One region of the Alteromonas sp. ABV2_168 genome, then DNA from elsewhere that is predicted to be linked to it. Evidence: predicted binding sites of a transcription regulator. Region 1 holds the regulator's gene; each other region holds the start of a gene.
The links. The regulator FNR, encoded in region 1, switches genes on or off when oxygen is low (the NO sensors DNR and NnrR bind a similar motif). The targets are predictions, from matches to a motif close to TTGATCTAGATCAA.
Positions count from the first base shown of each region.

Region 2: a site for FNR is predicted at 5,243-5,256, ahead of ccmA (cytochrome c biogenesis heme-transporting ATPase CcmA). Genes of this name have one in related genera too.
Region 3: a site for FNR is predicted at 3,068-3,081, ahead of ccoG (cytochrome c oxidase accessory protein CcoG). Genes of this name have one in related genera too.

Region 1 is NZ_JBSWYQ010000014.1:11,279-18,619, forward strand. It holds gene ACXAH4_RS18225 (glucosaminidase domain-containing protein) at 1-730, shown strand, start outside; gene ACXAH4_RS18230 (DUF2987 domain-containing protein) at 730-1,368, shown strand; gene rssA (patatin-like phospholipase RssA) at 1,402-2,337, opposite strand; gene ttcA (tRNA 2-thiocytidine(32) synthetase TtcA) at 2,341-3,279, opposite strand; gene uspE (universal stress protein UspE) at 3,371-4,291, opposite strand; gene fnr (fumarate/nitrate reduction transcriptional regulator Fnr) at 4,395-5,138, opposite strand; gene ACXAH4_RS18255 (sulfite exporter TauE/SafE family protein) at 5,160-5,828, opposite strand; gene ccoS (cbb3-type cytochrome oxidase assembly protein CcoS) at 5,821-6,012, opposite strand; gene ACXAH4_RS18265 (heavy metal translocating P-type ATPase) at 6,017-7,341, opposite strand, start outside.
Region 2 is NZ_JBSWYQ010000011.1:127,245-134,585, reverse strand. It holds gene ACXAH4_RS16390 (redoxin family protein) at 1-420, opposite strand, end outside; gene ACXAH4_RS16385 (heme lyase CcmF/NrfE family subunit) at 417-2,414, opposite strand; gene ccmE (cytochrome c maturation protein CcmE) at 2,411-2,881, opposite strand; gene ccmD (heme exporter protein CcmD) at 2,883-3,113, opposite strand; gene ACXAH4_RS16370 (heme ABC transporter permease) at 3,103-3,858, opposite strand; gene ccmB (heme exporter protein CcmB) at 3,858-4,526, opposite strand; gene ccmA (cytochrome c biogenesis heme-transporting ATPase CcmA) at 4,523-5,188, opposite strand; gene ACXAH4_RS16355 (hypothetical protein) at 5,330-7,341, shown strand, end outside.
Region 3 is NZ_JBSWYQ010000003.1:220,298-227,638, forward strand. It holds gene ACXAH4_RS06540 (thiol:disulfide interchange protein DsbA/DsbL) at 1-491, opposite strand, end outside; gene ACXAH4_RS06545 (serine/threonine protein kinase) at 586-1,593, opposite strand; gene ccoG (cytochrome c oxidase accessory protein CcoG) at 1,565-2,998, opposite strand; gene ACXAH4_RS06555 (hypothetical protein) at 3,264-3,629, shown strand; gene ACXAH4_RS06560 (DUF3016 domain-containing protein) at 3,850-4,380, shown strand; gene ACXAH4_RS06565 (ExeM/NucH family extracellular endonuclease) at 4,612-7,341, shown strand, end outside.

The sequences.
Region 1 (7,341 bases):
AATTGTTATCAATGCCTGGATCATGTCCTCAAGGGAGCCGGATATTCTGGATATTCCGGTGACAGAACAGGCAAGAAAGCCGGTACCGGACTTCAAAGAGATTGAAAATGTGCAGGAGAAAAAGGAAGCTTTCTTCTCGTATCTCAAGCCTGAAGTCGAGAAACAAAACGAATATCTTCTGTCTCTGCGTCATTATATTCAAACATTGCAGCGACAGTTATCGTTGGGTGAAACGTTAAGTGAAGACGACACCAACCGCATAGCTTGGCTGGTCAATGAGTACAAAGTGGACGAAGGCGCAGATTTAACAGAACAACTTCAGGTACTGATGCGCCGTGTAGATATTTTACCGGTATCACTGGTTCTTGCTCAGGCAGCAAATGAATCTGCATGGGGAACCAGCCGCTTTGCTACTGAAGGATATAACTTCTTCGGACTATGGTGTTTCAGAAAAGGATGCGGTTTTGTCCCGTCACGGCGAAGTGACGGACTCGATCATGAAGTGGCCAGGTTCCCGAACCTGTCGAAAGCCACTTATACCTATATGCGAAACATCAACCGCCATTATGCCTACAAGGAACTGCGCGATATTCGAAATACACTGCGCAGCAATCAGCTTCCTGTTACCGGCGTTGCGCTGGCTGAAGGACTGATGAATTACTCGGAACGCGGGGTCGCTTATGTTGAGGAATTACAGGCGATGATCCGTTATAACAAGGATTATATGTAGTGAAAAAGGCTTTACTGGCAGCAAGCTTTCTTTGTCTGAACATGTATCAGGCGTCGGCTGAAACCATTCAGGTTGAGTACAGCCGTTTCTATAGCCATGTTAAAAAGCTCGATGGTGAAGATACGCAAGCTCTGCAATTTGCATTTGGTTTTGTGCGTGTAGGGGAAGGGTATCTGTGTGGTATTAACGATGCGAAAATCATCACAGAAAAACAGGTGATGCCACTTACTGTTTCGCCGGAAAACCGCTTCACCGTGCCTGATGATAAGATACTTAAAATGGCAGAAGCAGTGGTTGAAATTGATTTGGCGGAAGCGGCGAACTTGTGTGATATGTCCGTTCAGCTCGAGACGAAGCCGGCTTATCTTTCCAAAACCTACACGAAAGAAGAACTGGTATTTCTGCTCGAACAATACAAATCATTCTTCAATGCTATGGGCAGTTTTTTGTCATTCATGATGCCTACTGTCGACGGGCTGAATATACAGTTTGCCGATGATAACATCAGTATGCCTCTTAAAGATGCGCCTTCTATCAATATGGGCATCGTGACGTTACCTGCTGACTGGATAGAACAAAGTAAAGGCCTGACTTTGCCGGATGTGCCGATGAGGATAACGGCAAAAGCCGTGCGCTGAGCCGGTAAGCAGAAAATGTAAAGGAACCGCTTCCTATGAAGCGGTGCCGATTGTCGTATTTTCTTCGATATTATCTTCAATGACTAACTGATATTTAATTTCTTCCGCCAGCCGGTTTACTGTTTTTTCCCCTTCCAGACATAATTCACCAGCACGGTGAAACTCCATCAGTCCTACATCTGAAAGATGAGGCTCTATCAGTACGTCAGGCGGATCTCCGGCCAGTCTGGAGCGGGTCACGCGGGCTTGCAGTATTTCAAGAGAACTGCTCATGACACTCAGGATCCCCGGCGGTTCCGGTTTATCTGACCTGGATTCCGGTGAAAACCACTGCCTGACAATATTTGAACCTTTAGAGAAAAAGTCATCGGTTTTTTTCTGGATTTTTTCATGTTCTGCGGCTGGTCTTTCCAGGCGCTGAGGCTTGAAATCAGCGTTGAGATTCACCGCAATCACAAAATCTGCGCCCAGTTGACGGCAAAGGTTTACAGGTACAGGATTGACGACAGCACCATCCACCAGCCACCGGCCATTATATTCAACCGGACTGAACAGGGCAGGAATTGCGCAGGATGCCTGAATACAATTATCAACGGGCCCCTGGTTGAACATGACTTCGCGGCCGGAGTATAAATCCGTGGCAACCACAGCAAAGGGTTTATTCATCTCTTCAAAAGACGGGGCGCAAAATTCTTCCGCCAGTTTGGTAAACACTTTTTGTCCGCTGGCAATGCCACCTTTGCGGATGCCAACACCCATTAAAGACAGGATTTGCCATTCTGTTAACGAGCAAGCCCACTCTTTGAGGGGCTCAAGCTTACCACTTGCATAGGCTGCACCCACATAAGCACCTATCGAGCAACCCGCAACCACATCTATCTTAACGCCCAGCCGTTCAAGTGCTTCAATGATGCCAATATGTGTCCAGCCCCTTGCAGCGCCGGCACCGAGTGCGAGTCCGATTTTCATGGTTTATTCCGTCAGATTAACAATTTGAACAGGGGATTGTGCATCATCACTGACCGCACTGGTAAAATCCGGCTTGTCGAAGGCTGTATCACCGTCTTCTACCGGTGCGCCTGTGGCCTTGATCCCTTTAAAATCATACAAATTGCCATCAGCGAGGTGTGATGGGGCAACGTTCTGAATTGCACGGAACATAGACTCAATGCGACCCGGAAAACGCTTATTCCAGTCCTGCAGCATCATTTTAATATTCTGTCTTTGCAGATTCTCCTGAGAACCGCAAAGATTACAGGGGATGATCGGGAACTCAGTGGCGTCAGCGTATTTCTGAATGTCTTTCTCACTGCAATAAGCCAGCGGGCGAATAACAATGTGTTCACCATTATCACTTACCAGTTTGGGGGGCATGGCTTTTAGCTTTCCGCCATGGAACATGTTCAGAAACAATGTTTCCAACATATCATCACGATGATGACCGAGGGCTATTTTGGTTGCGCCGAGTTCTTTTGCAGTACGGTACAGGATCCCGCGTCTTAATCTTGAACACAGTGAACAGGTGGTTTTCCCTTCAGGGATTTTATCTTTAACAATGGAATAGGTATCTTCTTCTACAATTTTGTAGTCAATACCCAGAGAATTCAGGTATTCAGGTAACACATGCTCCGGAAAGCCGGGCTGCTTCTGGTCGAGGTTAACCGCGACGATATCGAAATTGACCGGTGCAATTTTGCGTAAAAATAGCAGGATATCCAGCAAGGTATAGCTGTCTTTTCCGCCGGATAAGCACACCATGACCTTGTCGCCGTCTTCAATCATATTGAAGTCTTCGATGGCTTTGCCAACATGTCTGCGAAGTCTTTTCTGCAACTTGTTAAAGTTGTATTTTTGTTTACTTTGCGCACTGTGACTGGCGTTCTCAGATGGCGTAGATGTTACTTGATTCATGGCACTTCAGAATTGGCTGGAAAAATAAAAGTACCATTATACAAAAGCAGACGGAATGCTGCTACACAAGCAGCATTCCGTTATCGCGCATTTACTTAACCGGAGACGTAAACCCGTCAGGTTTAACCGCCAGCACATCGCAATTCAGGTTATCAATAACATGCTCTGCAGTATTGCCCAAAAAGGCGGCTGATATGCCTGTACGTCCCACGGTACCGATGACGACGAGTTCTGCATCCAGCTGTTCAGTCACTTTCGGAATGGCTATATCAGGTAATCCCTCAACAACATGGCAATTTGCTACGCCGATCCCAAATTTAGCGCTGTGGTTTTCCATTTCCTGAACATGATGATTGCGCACAGCGTTATGATACGTCTCAGGATTGAAATCGGGGATCTCAATGGCGATATTCAGTGGGGCAGAAGGATAGGCATTAACCAGATGTACCTGACCGCTCAGTAACTCTGCATAATCCTTTGCGATACCGGTCAACTTGTCATTCAGTTGTGCATGTTCTTTGTCTTCTGTACCCACATTGACTGCCGCAACAATATTACCGTGTTCAGGCCAGGCATGAGCTTTGACAAGTAAAACCGGAGCCGGACATTTTCTTAGTAAGTGCCAGTCTGTTGGTGTAAAGAGCACTGATGCAAAATCATCGTGTTTGCGGGTAGCTTTAACGACCAGGTCAACCTGACGGTTAATGGTGTAGCGGGTAATGGCTTCGTAACGTTTATCACTCCACTCAACAGCAACCTTTACATCATAATCATCGTAGCGGGTCAGATTTTTTTCTGCCCAGGCAATGCGGTCTTTGGTTACCGCATCACGCATGGCTTCACGCTCACTGCGGGTGAGCATTGTTGTCATGTCATAAGAAAAGTCGTATACAACAAGCAGTGCGTGTACTTCTGCACCGGTTTTACGGGCAATTTCGATGGCTCTTGAAAGGGCAGGTTGTTCAGGGTTGTCGGCCTGAACGACGGCGAGAATACGTTTGCAGGTGATCATGGCGTCTCTCCTTATTGATGCAGACAATAAATACTGCCTTCATCTTTAGTATAAGACTTACAGCAGGAGAGACCTTGTTTCAGATCAATATTTCAACGGGATATTAATCCACGCAAAGAGTAGGAATGTCCATAGAGTGCAGCTTTTTATCCATAGCCGCAAAATCCAGAACAGTAATGAGCTTCCCGTCTACTTTGATAATGCCTTCTTTCTGGAAGCGGGTCAGCAAGCGGCTGATCGTTTCTACCGTTAATCCGAGATAATTACCGATTTCGTTGCGGGTCATACTCAGATTGAACTGACGGTGAGAAAAACCCCGTTCTTCGAAGCGACCGGACAGATGGGCGATAAAATAAATCAGACGTTCTTCTGCCGTCCTTTTATTCAGCAGCATCATCATTTCATGATCCTGCTTAATTTCAGCACTCATAAAACGCATGATCTGATGGCGCAATTTCGGGAATTGCTCAGACATTTTTTCAAGGGTGGAATAGGGCAGCTCACACACCATGGCAGTTTCCAGCGCCTGAGTGTAACTCTGGTGAGTGTCGTCACGTAAACCGTCAAAACCGATAATATCGCCCGGGAAGTGGAAACTGATAATTTGCTCTTCACCTTCTTTATCGGTGACAAAAGACTTAAATGAACCTGCCCGCACAGCGTACAGAGAGGTAAATTTATCGCCGGCTTCTACCAGGGTGTCGTGTTTATGCAAAGGCTTTTTGCGTTCAATGATGTCATCCAGTGACTCAATCTCAGTTTTATTGAGGGCCACGGGCAGACACAAATGACTGAAACTGCAATTCTGGCAGTGTATAGAAAAATCCGAACGTTTTTGCATGCTCACTTTCCGCTGTTTGCGATAATTCTAATGTATAGTACTTAAAGCCCGCCACAACAGCAATAATGCGTACAACAGCAAACTCAAAGCAATGATTTGACGAACTACGGGTTGTCTGAAACCTGAGGAAAGCCAGTCTGCACCAGCCCGGACAGCCAGCAACGCCGGTAGCGTTCCTAAACCAAAACCGGCCATGATTACAGCACCGGATATTGCCGTCCCTGAAGCCAGTGCCCATGTCAGGGTGGAATAAACCAGTCCACAGGGCAACCATCCCCAAATCATACCATAGGGAAAGGCGCTAGTAGGAGACCTGAAAGGTAAAAACCGTTTCGACAACGGCTGAATTCTTTGCCAGAGTTTACTGCCGAGGGCTTCAACAGCGGTCAGGCCACGCCACCAGTTACCCAGATAGCAGGCCATGGCAATCAGCATAATGCCACTGATGACGGCGAGTACGGGGCCGGTCACGGGTACAGCTTCTTTCGCTATCTGCCCGATGCCGCCGGTCACAGCGCCGGCAAGTATGTAACTGAATATACGACCAAAGTTGTAGCTAAGCGCATAGGGTAAAGGCGATGAGCCTGCCGGCGTGGCGGCAGACAGTGCCAGCGATACGCCGCCGCACATTCCCACACAATGAACGCCTCCGCCCAGCCCGACCAGCAAGGCAGAAAAAAACGACAGATCACTCATTGAGTTTTTTTCGTTCTTCGGCCAGTTTTTTTTCTTCAGGAGATAAATCATCATCGAAAAGAATACTGTAGCCCTGGCGATCCAGGTCTTCAAACTGGTTAGATTTTACTGCCCAAAAAAATACGCCGATGGCAATGGCCACAATGATCACAGCAAGGGGAATAAGGACGTAAATTATACTCATAGCGTTACTTTAACAGTCTCGTCGAATTTGTTACTACCAGAATACTACTCAGACTCATACCAATCACCGCCATCCACGGCGTCAGGATGCCGGACACTGCAAACGGCAGGATAACCAGATTGTAGCCTACGGCCCATCCCATATTCTGCCTGACTGTCGCTTTTACTCTTCTGGCCATCAGAGTAAGGTGTCCGAGTACAGCCAGCTTATCATTTAATAAAATCACATCCGCGGCACTTTTTGCGATATCCGTGGCATTACCCACTGCAATGCCAACATCAGCCGCTGCCATCACCGGCGCGTCGTTAATACCATCCCCCAGCATCATGACATGACGGCCCTGCCGCTGAAGGGCTGTCACGGCATTTAATTTATCTTCAGGGCTGTTCCCGCCTGTGGCTTTGTCTACAGGTAAATTCGCTGCAATGTCGTCAACATTTTGCTGAATATCGCCACTCAGAATTATCCGCTCCAGTTGCGCCAATTTGCTCAGGCTGTCTGCGGCATCCGCTTTAATTTTATCTGCTACACGAAAGGCGGCAACGGGCACACCGTTTTCGGTAAGAAACACGTTAGCGGGAAAGGGCGACAGGCCGGCATCAACACCGGTGAAAGAAGCCGAACCGGCTTTATAACTGCGGCCATTGCATTGCGCGCTGATGCCCATTCCGGCCACAACGTCAACTTGGCTCAGAATTAATCCCTGATTGTTATCAGAAACAAAGGCAGCGGCAACCGGATGTTCTGAACGGGACTCTATTGCTCCCATCAAAGCACGGATTTCATTTTCCCGTGCCGGTTCAGCAAACCAGCTGTTTATCTGAGCAAACTTTCCTTCGGTCAGCGTTCCGGTTTTATCCAGCACCAGGGTATCTACGTGGTTGATTTGCTCCAGTGCATCGGCTCTTTTCAATAAAATGCCATGCCGGTTAAGGTTTGCCATTGCGCAGGTGAGGGCAGATGGCGTAGCCAGCCCCAGCGCACAGGGGCAGGTTGCTACCAGTACCGCGATGCTGATCCAAAAGGCATTATCATTACCCTGCCAGTGCCAGTAAGCCCATGAAGATGCAGCCGTAATCAGTACTACGGCGACAAAATAACTGGAAAAGCGGTCAGCCATAAGAGCGACCCGGGGCTTCGCAGCCATAGCGGTGGATTGCAGACGGATGATCTGATTTACCAGCGCAAATTTTAACGCCCTGGTTACCGTTACCGTTATTACGCCGGTACGGTTTACCGTACCCCCGAACACCGTATCGCCGGTTTGTTTACGCACCGGATTAAACTCGCCGGTAAGCATCGATTCATCGGTTTCACTGGCACCGTCAG
Region 2 (7,341 bases), on a different contig from region 1:
GTAAACATCAAAGATATTGTACTGATACGGATTGCCGTAGCGGCTTAGCATTGACGTGACTTCCTGCTGCACCCGGCTCAGTGTTTTCGTGCCGAAGTCAGGGTCCAGATCCTGATCAAAATACAAACCGACAAAGTTGACCTGCTGCTCATTACGTAGTTCCGTGAGATAAGGCATTTCAACGGCACAGGTAACACACCATACGCCCCACACGTTCAGAATCGTGACCTTGCCTTTAAAAACGTCGGGAGTGTAAACAACATCAGGCTGCATCAGATCGGGCAACGAGAAGTCCGGCACCACCTTATCCTGCACTTGTGAGTCCAGTGCTCTGGGATCGGAAAACAGTCCCTGAAAAAGAAACACCACCAGAGCCAGAAAAATCACCAGCGGAATAACAAATAAACCTGTTTTTTTCATCCCTGCTCTCCTGCCATAGGGGATGTTGAAGCACGAAAGATTTTTTTCACTTTTGCCAGCCTCGCCATCCGGTAGCGGCGGTCTGAAACAGAGCAGATCCCACCCAGCGCCATAATAACTGCTCCGGCCCAGATCCATGTGACAAAGGGTTTAATGTACACCCGCACCGCCCAGGCACCGTCATCAAGAGGTTCGCCCATAGCAATGAAAAGGTCACGGAAGACGGTGGAGTGAATGCCCGCTTCCGTCATCGGCATTCTCTGCACGGTATACATGCGTTTTTCCGGTTCCAGGTGGACCAGTTTTTCACCATCAACATACACATCAAAAACGCCGATATCAGCGGTATAATTAGGGCCCTGAAACGGTTTCACTTCACTGAATTTGAACGTGTAACCGCCGAGTTCTGCGGTCTCTCCGGGGGCCATACGGATATCACGCTCCAGCGCGTAATTTGACACAAGGGTGATACCAATAATCGTGACAGCAAAACCAAGGTGCCCAAGAACCATGCCCCAGTGGCTGGGTGTGAGCTTTCGTAATTTCCGCCACAAGCTGTCCTGCGGCATTGCATCAGTGCGCTGCATGACTTCCAGCACCGAGGTCACCAGGATCCACGCAGCCAGTACCAGGCCGAGAGCAGCCATATAGGTGGGAGAGTCGTAGGTAAAATTAATCAGTAACCCGGCGCTGATACTCAGCCCGGCGGCAATGGAAATTTGCTTTTGCAATGCACCCGGCGCCTGGTGCTTCCATCTTGTCAGCGGGCCGAGGCCAAGAAAGAACACGAAAGGTACTATCAGGACAGTAAACATCTGATTAAAGAACGGTGCACCGATGGATATAGAACCCAGGCCAAGCTCTTTATGAACCAGAGGTAGCAGCGTGCCCAGAAGCACCACCAGTGTTGCTGCACACAAAAATACATTGTTCCCCATCAGCAGGACTTCACGGGAAAACAGGCCATAACGGCCTGGTGATTTCAGCTGTGATGCTCTCAGCGCATATAGCAATAAACCGGTTCCGGACAGCACTACCAGAATACCGAGTATAAAAAGTCCTCTTGACGGGTCACTGGCAAAGGAGTGTACAGATACAATGACGCCGGAGCGCACCAGGAAAGTGCCTAGCAGGCTTAATGAAAACGCTGCGATGGCTAACAGAACAGTCCAGGATTTAAACACCTTACGCTTTTCTGTCACAGCCAGAGAATGCATCAGCGCCGTACCAACCAGCCATGGCATGAAGGACGCATTCTCAACAGGATCCCAGAACCACCATCCGCCCCAGCCGAGCTCATAATAGGCCCACCAGCTTCCCAGCGCGATCCCCACGGTGAGGAACGACCATGCAGCAATCACCCAGGGGCGTGACCAACGTGCCCAGGTTGAATCCAGCTGACCGGAAATCAGTGCGGAAATGGCAAAGGCAAAGGAAACAGAGAAACCCACGTATCCCATATACAGCATGGGGGGATGAATAATCATGCCGAAATCCTGCAAAAGAGGATTTAAGTCCCGCCCGTCCACGGGAAAGAAAGGCAACATGCTGTCAAAAGGGTTTGAAGTGAGCAGCATAAACAGGTAGAAACCGATCCCCACAGCGCCCAACACCGACAAAACACGGGATACCATTTCATCCGGAATGCCTTTGCAAAATATTGCTACAGCCATGGTCCAGACAGATAACATCAGTACCCACAGCAGGAACGAACCTTCATGTCCGCCCCACACGGCTGTCACTTTGTAATAGTCCGGCAGTCTGCTGTTAGAATGTTGCGCTACGTAAGCGACACTGAAATCATCGGTGACGAAGGCCCACACCAGCGCAACAAACGCCAGCAATGTAAACAGGAACATGCCTGAGGCCAGCGGCTTGGCGGTGCCCATCAAAAAAGTATGCTTTGTCTGTGCGCCCCACAGCGGATACACAGCCAGTAAAATCGCGCATACCAGTGCCAGTGTCAGTGAAATATTACCCAGTTCAGGGATCATTGTCCGGCTCCGGTATTTGCCGGCTTCACGTGTTTAATGCCTTTCATCTGTTCAGCCAGTTCCGGCGGCATATAATCTTCGTCGTGTTTTGCCAGCACTTCCTGCGCTTCAATGACACGGTCTGCCACCAGTGTACCGGTAGCCACAATTCCCTGCCCTTCGCGGAAAAGGTCCGGCAGAATGCCTTTGAAACGCACCGTTACTGCGGGCCCTGTATCGACAAGGTCGAAGGATACCGCGAGACTTTCTTTGTCACGGTTGACAGTGCCGGGCACAACCATTCCGCCTATTTTCAGTCGCTGGCCAACCTGTGGCTTCACGCCTTCACGGCCATCGACAATTTGAGATGGCGTGTAAAACAAATCGATGCTGTCGGTCAATGCGAACAGCATCAGGCCCACAGCACCGGTAACCAGCGCGCCAACCAGAGTAACAACTAATAACCTTTGTTTTCTGCGCGGATTCATACTAAACGCTCCTGTCAGAATTAGGGGAAGAGGCCTGAGCGGCTTGCGCAGCCTTACGGATGCGCCCTTTACGTTTTTGCTCAGCAGCAATGTGGCGGATGAGTTGCTTATGCGCCAGCCAGCTTTGACAAATAATGCCGGTCATCACCAGCGCGGCAATGCCAAAGGACAGCCAGACGTAAAATCCGTAACCACCCATAGCCCAAAATTCTGCCCAACTGTTAAATTGCATCAGATGTCTCCCGCAAACCGGTGATATCCCGCACCCAGGGCCGGTGCATTTCCCGCCGCAGAATTTCAGTTTTCATACGCATGGTCGTAACAGCGGCGATAAACAGCGCAAAGCCTGCAAGATTAATCAGCAGTGGCCACAACATTTCCGGTGCAATAGACGGCTTGTCGAATTTGGTGATGGTGGAACCCTGATGCAATGTATTCCACCATTCTACTGAATAGTGGATCACCGGGATGTTCACAACCCCCACCAGCGCCATAACACCTGCCGCTTTACCCGCCTGCTGTTTATCTTCAAACGCGGTATATAAGGCAATGACGCCAAAATACAAAAACAGCAAAATAAGTTCTGATGTGAGCCGGGCATCCCACACCCACCATGCGCCCCACATAGGTTTCCCCCATGCCGCACCGGTAAGCAAAGCAATGAATGTCATTGCAGCACCCACAGGCGCCATGGCAATCATGGCCATGTACGCGGTCCGCCATTGCCAGACCATTCCCACCAGCGCAGCTACGGCCATGGCGACATAGGTACTCATTGACAACATGGCAGATGGCACATGGATGTAGATAATCCTGAAGGAGTCACCTTGCTGATAATCCTGAGGCGCAAATAAAAGCCCCCATACTGTACCGCACAACAAGCTGATTACTGCAGCCACTGAAAACCAGGGGAGCAGCGTATTACAAAGCTGGTAAGCCCGCTCAGGCTTTGCGTAGGGATGTAACCACTTCCACATCAGTTCTGACTCACTTTTAAAGAGTAGGCAATGGCAGCCGGAGCTAATGCCATTGCCAGCAACAACATCGCGCCAATAATAGCAATTTGCGCCCTGTAGGGTAATTGTAGCGCAGCTGCATCCACTGCCGAGGTAGCAAATATCAATAATGGAATGAAAACCGGGATCAAAAGCAGCGCCAGGAGTACGCCACCACGCTGAAGCCCTACTGTTAATCCCGTGCCGATTGCCCCCACCAGTGACAAAAGCGGTGTTCCTAACACCAGGGTGAGTACCAGCGCTATGTACATGTCAACAGTGAGATTGAGAAACAGCGCAAGCAGAGGTGACAACAGCAAAAGCGGAATGAAAGTCACCAGCCAGTGGCAAAGTACCTTTAGGGCGGCGACGGCATAGTAGGGCTGTCCGGATAATTGTAACTGTTCCAGTGAACCATCTGCGAAATCGTCCCGGAATAACCGCTCCATCCCGAGCAATGAGGACAATATTGCGGCTATCCAGATAACGCCCGGTCCTATCCGTTGCAGGGTTTCAGGGCCGGGTCCTATTCCCAGCGGAAACAATGTCACTACCATTAATAAGAACATAAGCGGCTGTACCAGCTCGGCCTTCTGACGAAATGCCAGTGCCAGGTCCCGTTTAAAAACCCCCTGATACAGGCCGCTCAAAACCGGTACTCCAAATCAAATGTCTGATACCCGCCCGCACGATGGCTCAGTGTCTGGTGTGAGGTAGTCAACACAGCACCGCCAGTGCTTACATGTTCACACATTTTATCTTCCAGTTGGGCAACGCCACGGGTATCCAGTGCGGTAAAAGGCTCATCGAGGATCCACACGTCTGCCTGCTTCAACCATAATCTTGCCAAAGCGGCACGGCGAAGTTGCCCTGCAGACAGTGTGCGGCAGGGTACATCTTCCATACCCACCAGCCCCACCAGAGCCAGCACGTCATAAAGATTGTCTTCGTTAAAGCTGACTTTATGCTGCGCACACCAGAATTGAAGGTTTTCGAAAGGCGACAAGATGCCGTTTATGCCGGCTTTGTGTCCTATATAGATGAGGCTGGTGAACCAGTCTTCGCCCAATGGTTTCCCCTGCCAGAGAAGGGAGCCGCTTTGAGGCTGACTTAATCCACTGAGGATACGCAACAAACTGGTTTTCCCGGCACCGTTAGGCCCACGCAAATAAATCAGCTGCCCTGGCAGGAGCTGAAAAGACAGATCTTCGAACAGTACTCTGTCCCGTTTAATGCACGTTAGTTTGCTGGCAACCAGTCCCGACAAACCGCTATCCTCTTTAACATATCTTTGTATATTCCGGTCTGGCATTCTAGCATAGGCAAAACGGAACACATCACGCCCATTGGCGTATTAAACTTTTTTATGACTTAGTTCAAACTGAAGGACCATTGACAACAGTGAAATGCACAAAATGCTTGAATTTTTCAATTAGTTGCCGATAAATCTGACATGAACTTGCAGATTGCTCAACTGTTTTCGGCGAATGCCACTGCCGCACCGGTTAATGCCGACGCAGGAGCATTGCGTTCAGACACCTTGCAGCAGCTGCCTGCAGTAGCCATAACCCGTTTACCCGGTCCGCTTATTCAGTTAACCGGGAACGCCCTCCCTCAGGAGGGACTTGTCGTAAAAGATCCCGGTCTCAGCACATCTCAGCCGCAGGTTTCCCTGGCCAGAACATCAGTCAGTCAGATGACGTTATTTGAACTTCTGCCTGTGAAGCACAGTGCAGTGCTGACACAGGCTGACACACAAAGACTGGTTACAGCACTGGCAGAAGGGCTGGCACAGTCGCAGCAACTCAGCCTTGTCAAAAATAATCCGGCCTTATCTCTGGGTGCCATAGTTGAGCAGGCGTCCCCCAAACAACTGACACTCAGGTTACAGTTACCCGGCGCACCAGTGATTAAACTGGATTTACCGGCAACCCAACACGGTGCCACTGAGGCCGGCGATAAATTTTCGTTAAAAATAACGCCTTCAACTGACAACAGGCAGTCAGGATGGCAAATTACCTTAACGCCACAAGGGAAAGGCTCTGTCCAGCCTGCTCAAAGTGTGAATGCACCGGCACCGGCGCCGGTAGTAAAACTGGCTCTGGCAAAAGCGCTGGTCAGTGAAGGGCTCAGCATTGAGGGGAAATTGCAGGGGGCTCTGCAACGTTCATTGCATTTACCCGATGGACCATCAGGCAGTATGGGAAGAGAAACATTTCAAACCCTGAATGTCAGCATGCGCGGAACGCAACTATCAGCGACGGGCACCCAAACACGCCCCCTTGCTATGGTCAATTTGCCACCTGCTTTAGCGACATCTGCAAGCAATACTCTGCAGGCTCTTCCGCCGGTCCCGCTTAAACTGGCAGACATTGCAAGCCGGAAAGGGTTGCCGGTATTGCATATCCAACCGCCACCGGATCTGGCGGCTCCGGTAGCCGGTCAGCAAATATCAGGTGCGACATCTAATAATATAAAAGATGTCCTTTCTGCAGGGCCGCTGAACCTGCCGCCCGAACAGCTTAGCCGCGTCAGTGAAAATATCCGTCAGCTTTCACGGCAACTTCTCGCAGAAACAGGTTCTACATCAGAAGCACTGACTAAACTGGTTTCTATCCTTACCAAAGCGTCTCCGGGAACGGCTGCCGGTACAAGGGATTTAATGAGTGCTTTATCCGCTCAGATAGCCGCTTCACTTCCTGTTATAAAAACTGCCGCGGGAACTGACAATATTCAACATGCCGTTACCGTTCAAACAGAGACTGGCATTCCGTCTCAGGATACGGCGCAGTCGATTAAACAGCTGTTACAGACACCCGCCCTGGTGACAACGCCAACGAATATTCTTAATCCGCCATCACAATCCGGTTTCGTGAATGCCCTTATCACACTATTACAAATCAGTTTTGCAGGCCGTGCTGTTCGAAATCAGCCCGACCTTGCAAAAGCGCTGGATAAAGCTGAATCGGTAATAGTCAGAAGTGGTGCTTCCGCCGGCGGGGGTAGTCCGCCATCAAAAACTGCCGGCGATATGGCGCAAATCGACAGCAGAACCCATTTGCTCGATCATGTTAAGTCACTGCTCGCTAATCATCAGCAACAAAAACTCCAGAGTGCAGAAGCCCGGTTGCAGGGTCAGGACACCTTGTATTATGTGTTGCCTGTAGCCGGTGATGAGCAGCCACCTCCCGAACTGTTTCTTCGTGTCGAAGAACGGGACGCGCGGGAAGAGCAGGCAAAGTCGTCCGCACAGAGAATATGGCATCTGACCATGAAACTCAGTGCAGGCGAGTATGGAGAGCTGCTGGCAAAAACTAAAATTGATAAGGACGTTATTCATATCAATGTATACACATCGACAGATGCACTGTTGATAAAGGTTATGGACACCATGCCATGGCTGTTAAAGCGTTTAAAAGGCCTGGGTCTTGAGGTTGAACAGCACAGTTGTCAACGGGGAAAAAT
Region 3 (7,341 bases), on a different contig from region 1:
AACTTGATGTTCTTTTTCACCATGTTGTTTACGCCGAAGCTGGCAGCCAGCTTATCGAACTCAGCCGGATCAACATCGTTAACTACGAAGAGGTTTTTCAGATCAGCCAGATTTGTCACCGGGGCACGTTGCTCATGAATGTATTTGAAGATTGCGCCGTTCAGCTTGTCTTCTTCTTTCATTGCACGGCCAATCATCATGGCTCGGGTAGCATCGTTCTGTGCTTCTTCTGAGGCACCGGGCATAAAGTTTACGTGAATTTTTGTGAACTTGGTGCCGGCAGGCAGATCTTTCTTAATTTCAGCTACAACCGGCTCGAAGCGGTAGCAGTGACCACACCAGAATGAATGGAATTCATACACTTCCGGTTTGGCTGTCGCCGGCTCATCCAGTACTTTATAGTGCGTACCTTCTTTCCATTTAACGTCATCTGCACAGGCCTGCAACGGGATCATCAGTGCCGCCAGCAGAAATAAACCTATTTTTTTCATTGTTTAACAATCCGTAAAACCAAAATACAAAAAAAGAGTACCACAGCAATTCCCGTCCGGGTAGCGTACGCGACAAGTCGCTCACATCTCAGGGCTAGTAACCCAGTTTTAACGGCGGTTCATGCAGGGCTGCCAGCTGTTCCTTCAGTGCCAGAATTTGTCCTTCCCAGTATTTGTCTTCGGCAAACCAGGGGAATGCACGGGGGAAAGCGGGATCTTCCCATCGCTGTGACAGCCATGCCATATAGTGCACCATACGCATCGCCCGCAGAGGTTCTATCAGGGTAAGCTGGCTGTTATCGAATGAATGGAATTCTTCATAGGCTTCCACCAGCACATCAAGTTGCAACATCTGTTGCTGCCTGTCACCGCAAAGCATCATCCACAAATCCTGAATGGCCGGACCGCTGCGGCAGTCGTCCAGGTCGACAAACATGGGACCATCTCGCCACAAAATATTGCCGGGGTGACAATCGCCATGTAAGCGGATAAGGGTTGAATTATGGTAGCGCTGGCGGGTTTCTTTGATCAGCGGATCGAGAATAGCGAAAAAAGCGGTTTCCAGATGTGACGGCAGCAAGCGGCTGCGGGTAAGCACGTCTCTTGGTGCATCCAGAAAGCTCTGAGTATTCAGTTCTGGCCGGTGAACAAAAGGTTTGGCCTGAGCCACACGGTGAATACGGCCTATGAAGCGGCCCATCCATTCAATCTGATCAAGGTTGTCGACTTCAAACTGTCTGCCGCCTACCGACGGAAATACCGCAAAGCGGAATCCGCAAGCATGCTGCATAGTTTTGCCTTCAATGGCAAGCGGGGCCACCAGAGGAATATCGGCACTGGCCAGCTCCAGAGCAAAGGCATGTTCTTCGAGGATCTGTTCATCTGTCCAGCGACCGGGACGGTAAAATTTGACCACCAGGCGCTGACCGTCTTCGGCTTTAAACTGATATACGCGGTTTTCGTAACTGTTCAGCGCCAGTAAACCGGACTCAGGATAAATGCCGCAGGTTTCCAGCGCGTCTAAAACAGTATCCGGGCTGAGCCCGGAAAAGGCGAAATCACCCTGAGGAGTTTCACCGGTAGAGGAATTTTGTTGGTTCATTGACTTCCACAACATTGCCCTCAGCGTCCTGAGTACGGACACGGAATGATATTTCCGTTACCGCCTCGCTGAGGTTCTTCGGAGAGGTTTCCAGAGATATTGGCATACTGAAGACTTCTCCGCCACCCACAGTCACGGTTGTGTCACCCAAAATGTTGTAATCGGGCAGGCCTTCAACCTGAATGGTATAGGTGTGGGTGTCCTGAGATTTATTCAGAATCTTAATGGTGTAGACGTTTTCCACGTTGCCTTTACCGTTTTCCCTGTACAAAGAATTACGGTCGCGGATTAAATCCACTTCCAGCGGCGTGCGGGTGGCAATGTCGGCAATCAGTAACCCGATCATCAGCAGCAGGACAATCAGGTAGCCTATCAGTTTGGGTCTGACGATATGGGTGGTTCCGCCGGTCAGCCTTTCCTCAGAGGTAAAGCTGATCAGCCCCTTCGGATAATTCATTTTTTCCATAACGCCATTGCAGGCATCCACGCAGGCGCCGCAGTTAATGCATTCGTATTGCAGACCATTACGGATGTCGATACCGGTGGGACACACCTGCACACACAAGTTACAGTCGATGCAGTCTCCCAGCTGTTTTGTCGCCAGATCTTCATGACTGAGTTTACGGGGGCGGGGTCCGCGTTTTTCACCACGGTTGTAATTGTATGACACGGTGAAAGTGTCTTTATCAAACATGGCAGACTGGAAACGGGCATACGGACACATGTGGGTGCACATGATTTCACGCATCCATCCGGCATTACCGTAGGTGCAGAAGGTAAAAAACAGAATGGAAAATACTGACCAGAAGCCGGCATTGAAGGTGAAAAAATCGATAAACAACTGTCCGATTGGCGTGAAGTATCCCACAAACGTCAGTGAAGTCAGCAGGGCAATGGCAATCCAGGCGCTGTGCTTGAGTGTTTTGCGCCAGAACTTGTCGAAGTCCATGGCCCTTTCATCCAGCTTGATACGCTTATTTCGGGGACCTTCAATTTTCTCTTCGCACCAGATATACATGTAGACCCAGGTCGTTTGCGGGCACATAAAACCACACCACACACGGCCTGCAAATGTGGTCACAAAAAACAGGGCGAAAGCACCGACGATAAATATGTAAGCAAGCAGGGTAAGGTCCTGAGGCCACAGAGTCAGGCCGAAGATGGTAAACCGCTGCTCCATGATATCGAGAAGAATGGCCTGATGGCCGTCATAGCGGATCCAGGGGATCACGGCGAACAAACCCAGAAAGATAAAACCGAACAAACGGCGGAACGTTTCGATGGGGCCCTTCACCGCGCGCACATAAATCTGACTGCGTGCAGACTGCCGTTTATGACTTACGCCGCCGGCGGGCTGGTGTACTTTTACCGTGGATACTTGTTTAACCTGAATTTGTTCGCTCATTAGGCAACCTTAACTGGCACAGGTGTGTAGTGTACTGCGGGCAGTATAACAAGTGTATGTCTGCCACACTTAATATAGATCAAATAAACCCCTTCTGTGCATACTACTCAGGCTTATAAAACCTCATAAATAAGTATGAAAACAAATCTGTTGCACTTGACGTTAAGCGGTTAAATTATCTACAGGGCTAATTGTCACCAATGATTTATTACCGGGCGGGGAACGGGCCGGGGTAGTCAGAAAACAACAGGAAAAAGTAAAGCAGATGTGGCGTAGTTTTGTGGTAGTTTCAGAGATTGTAGTACTGGTCTTTGTGCTTCGGTTACCCTTCGTCCAGTACATGTTCAAAGATGCACAGGATGTGGTCGGCCAGTGGTATGCCTATGTGGCTACCTGGCAGGACAGAAATGAACTTGCTGAGCTTCACACCATCAGTGCAGCACAACGGGACCAGCTTCGTCCCTTCCAGCAGGAATACGTGGACGGCATCATGGCAAGCCGCCACAGTGTGCAAATCTTCCATAAGAAATTCTGCGGTACAGACAACATCAATCCTTATATCCACGGTGCGCAACTGGCGCAGTTTTGCCACTCAATAGAGACCACCGGCCTGCTGGCGATGGACTACTGAACGCGGTTCAGCTTCCATTCATCTTTTCATGCTTTAATAATGGTGATTTAGCGGAACAATCTGCTTAATCACTGCTCTAACAAAGTGTCTGCTTATTGTCTCCGTGCGGGATTTCGCATGAGAGGCGCGGTAAATCCACTCAAAGCAGGCACCGGATAACCGGAGAATGTTTTCGCCGCCCGCGGGCAACGCGGCCGAAATTATCGGGGAGATGCAAAGCATGAACACATTGATTAGAACTGCACTGGTTTCTCTGACCGCCGGCAGTTTACTGCTGTCTGTACAGGCATGGTCTGCCACCACAGAAATTACCTGGGAAAAGCCGGAGAAGTACACTGATGTACGTCCTGCTAATGAAAGCCGGGTGAAGTTCCGTGAGCGCACATTTAAAGCGCTGGACGAATACTTCGCCAAACTGGCAGAGAAGCTGCCTGAAAAAGACAAGCTTGCGATCACGGTGACAAATCTGGATCTTGCCGGCCAGGTGTGGCCAAGCAGCTTTGTTTTTGGCAATGCTACCGGCACCGATGTTCGCATTGTGAAACGGGTGGACATTCCGCGTATTAAATTCAGCTACACCCTCACTAACGAAGCGGGCAAAGTCGTTAAGAGTGCAGATGTTGACTTAAAGGATATGGGATTTTTAGATAACCCCCGTACCTTCACCCAAAATACGCACCTGGGTTACGAGAAAGCCATGATAAAAGAATGGTTCAACGAAGAGATGGCCAGCGCGCTGGTACAAAACTAACCCGTTATCCCGCAGCTTTCTTCAGTGCCCTGAATCCTCGGGGCACAACCCCTTCCTTGTACATCAATTTTCTCTGATATTCCTGCATCCCTTTGCTGTCAGGCGGTACAGACCATGTGGTCAAAAAAGTACCGCTGCTGGCCAAAAAATTGTCATTTCTTTGTAGTAATTTCTTTATACTCTGCAACTGCACTTTGGGATAGTTTCTAATTACAAGCAGGAGCACTAATAATGAAAGCACCAATCCTGCTTCCTCTCGTATTGGGGATATCAGCATCTGCCATTGGCGATGAACTGCTTATTTCTCAGTATGTTGAAGGGAGTAGCTCTAATAAAGCGATAGAAATCTATAACCCGACAGACAGCGCGGTATTACTGACTGGTTATACACTGTCCATCTATTTCAACGGAAAAACTGCAGCGGGCGCGAACATCGAACTTTCAGGTTCAATCGCAGCGCAAAGTACACAAGTTATTGCCAGTTCAAGTGCCGGAGACACTTTAAAGGCATTGGCAGACGTGCTGACTTCACAGTCCATGTTTAATGGTGATGACGCCATTGTTCTGACTGACAGCAGCGGTAACGTTCTGGACAGTATTGGCCAGGTTGGCGTTGATCCCGGTTCTTCCTGGGGCAGCGGCAGTGTAACCACAGCGAACGACACACTCATACGTTTAAGCAGTGTTGCCGGTGGCGATACTGACCCGTTTGATGCCTATGATACGTCGGAATGGGAAGGTTTGGCTCAGGATGATTTCACAGGCCTGGGCAGCCATGATTACACCGGTGGTGGTGATGACGGCGGCGATGATGGCAGTGGCACCGGCGGCGGTGACGAAGACTTAAGCGGTGTTTGTACAAACTGTCCTGATCTGGACAAAGTTGCAGATGCCGGCGAATTTGATGCTGCTTCATACTACGCAGCGGTTCAGGCTGAAATCGATGCCAGTTCCGACGTCTCTGTTATCCGTCAGGTACTCAGTGAAACCATTTCCGGTCAACGGGTGCTGACTTATTCTGAAGTCTGGACGGCATTAACGGAAACCGATGAAGATCCTGCAAATCCGGATAACATCATTCTGATCTATTCCGGCAAATCCATTCCTAAGTCAGAAAACGGCTCCGGCGAGTATTCCAGTCAGCCTGACTACTGGAACCGTGAGCACAGCTGGCCAAAGAGTCATGGCTTCAGCAGCTCGTCAAATGAAGCTTATACTGATATTCAGCACCTGCGTCCGTCTGACATTACTGTAAACAGCAGCCGCAGCAACCTGGATTTCGACAATTCCGACAACGCACTTTCTGAAGCGCCGGCCAACCGTATCGACAGTGACTCTTTCGAGCCACGGGATGAGGTAAAAGGCGACATCGCGCGGATGATGATGTACATGGATATGCGCTATGAAGGCGCCGGCAGCGATGTTACGCCTGACCTGGTACTGGTTGACCGTATCACCTCAAATGGTGAAGCGGCGCTGGGCAAACTGTGTACGCTGATTGCCTGGAGCAATGCTGACCCGGTAGATGCTGACGAAACCCGTCGTCACAGTGCCATCTATGAATATCAGGGCAACCGTAATCCGTTTGTCGACCATCCTGAATGGATCGACTTATTTTACGATGCAGACAGCTGTGGTGATGTAACCGCGCCCGATCCTGAGCCGGACCCTGAACCGGAGCCGGAGCCCGATCCGGAACCACAACCTTCCGGCAGCGGTGCACTGATGCTTACCGGTGTATTTGACGGCCCGTTATCCGGCGGTACACCTAAAGGTATCGAATTACTGGTAACGCAGAACATTGATGATCTCAGTGTGTGTGGTGTCGGCGGCGCGAATAATGGTGGCGGTTCTGACGGTCAGGAATTCACTTTCCCTGCGGTATCAGCTGTGGCCGGCCAATTCATTTATGTTGCCAGCGAGGCCACAGGGTTCGCAGACTTCTTCGGTTTTGCACCGGATTACACCAGTGGTGCTATGTCTATCAACGGTGACGATGCCATTGAAGTCTTTTGTGACGGCGCGCTGGTAGATTACTACGGTGACCGTGATACTGACGGCACGGGCACAGACTGGGATTATCTGGACAGCTGGGCTTACCGTACCGGCGGCAGTGCTTCTTCAACGTTTAACATTGCAGACTGGCAGGTTGCCGGTACCAATGTGTTTGACGGTGAAACCAGCAATGCCACTGCGGCAATGCCTTTCCCGCTGGGTTCTTACGTAGCTCCGGCCACAGAGCTTTTCTTTTCTGAATACATTGAAGGCGGTTCTAATAATAAAGCGGTTGAGATTGCTAACCTGACATTGTCTGACATCGACCTGAGTACATACGATGTGCAGATTTACTTTAACGGGTCGGCCTCTGCCGGTCAGACATTCACTTTAACCGGCACACTGGCAGCGGGTGATGTATTTGTGCTGGCGCATACTTCTTCGGAAGATCCAATCCTGAATGTGGCAGACATGACCAGCGGCAGCGTTCAGTTCAACGGTGATGATGCTGTTGTGCTGCGTAACAATGGCGTGATCATTGACAGTATTGGTGTTATCGGAGAAGACCCCGGTTCATACTGGTCTGGTGGTGACGTGCGTACACAAAACCGCACGCTGGTGCGCAAGTCTTCTGTTACGGAAGGCGACAGTGATGCCTATGATGCGTTCGACCCCAGTGTTGAATGGGATGCGTACGCTCAGGATACCTTCGATTACCTCGGTTTCTACGGCACCGGCAATGATGATGGCGGCAACGCATCATTAGGTATTTGCGGTGACGAAGCGACATACATCAGTGCTGTACAGGGAAGCGGTGACAGCTCACCACTTTCAGGTCAGAGCGTGATTGTTGAAGCCATTGTGACCCATGTGACACCGGCTCTGGACGGTTTCTGGATTCAGGAAGAAAGCAGCGACAGTGACGGCGACGAGACAACCTCTGAAGGTGTGTTCATTGCCAGCGCT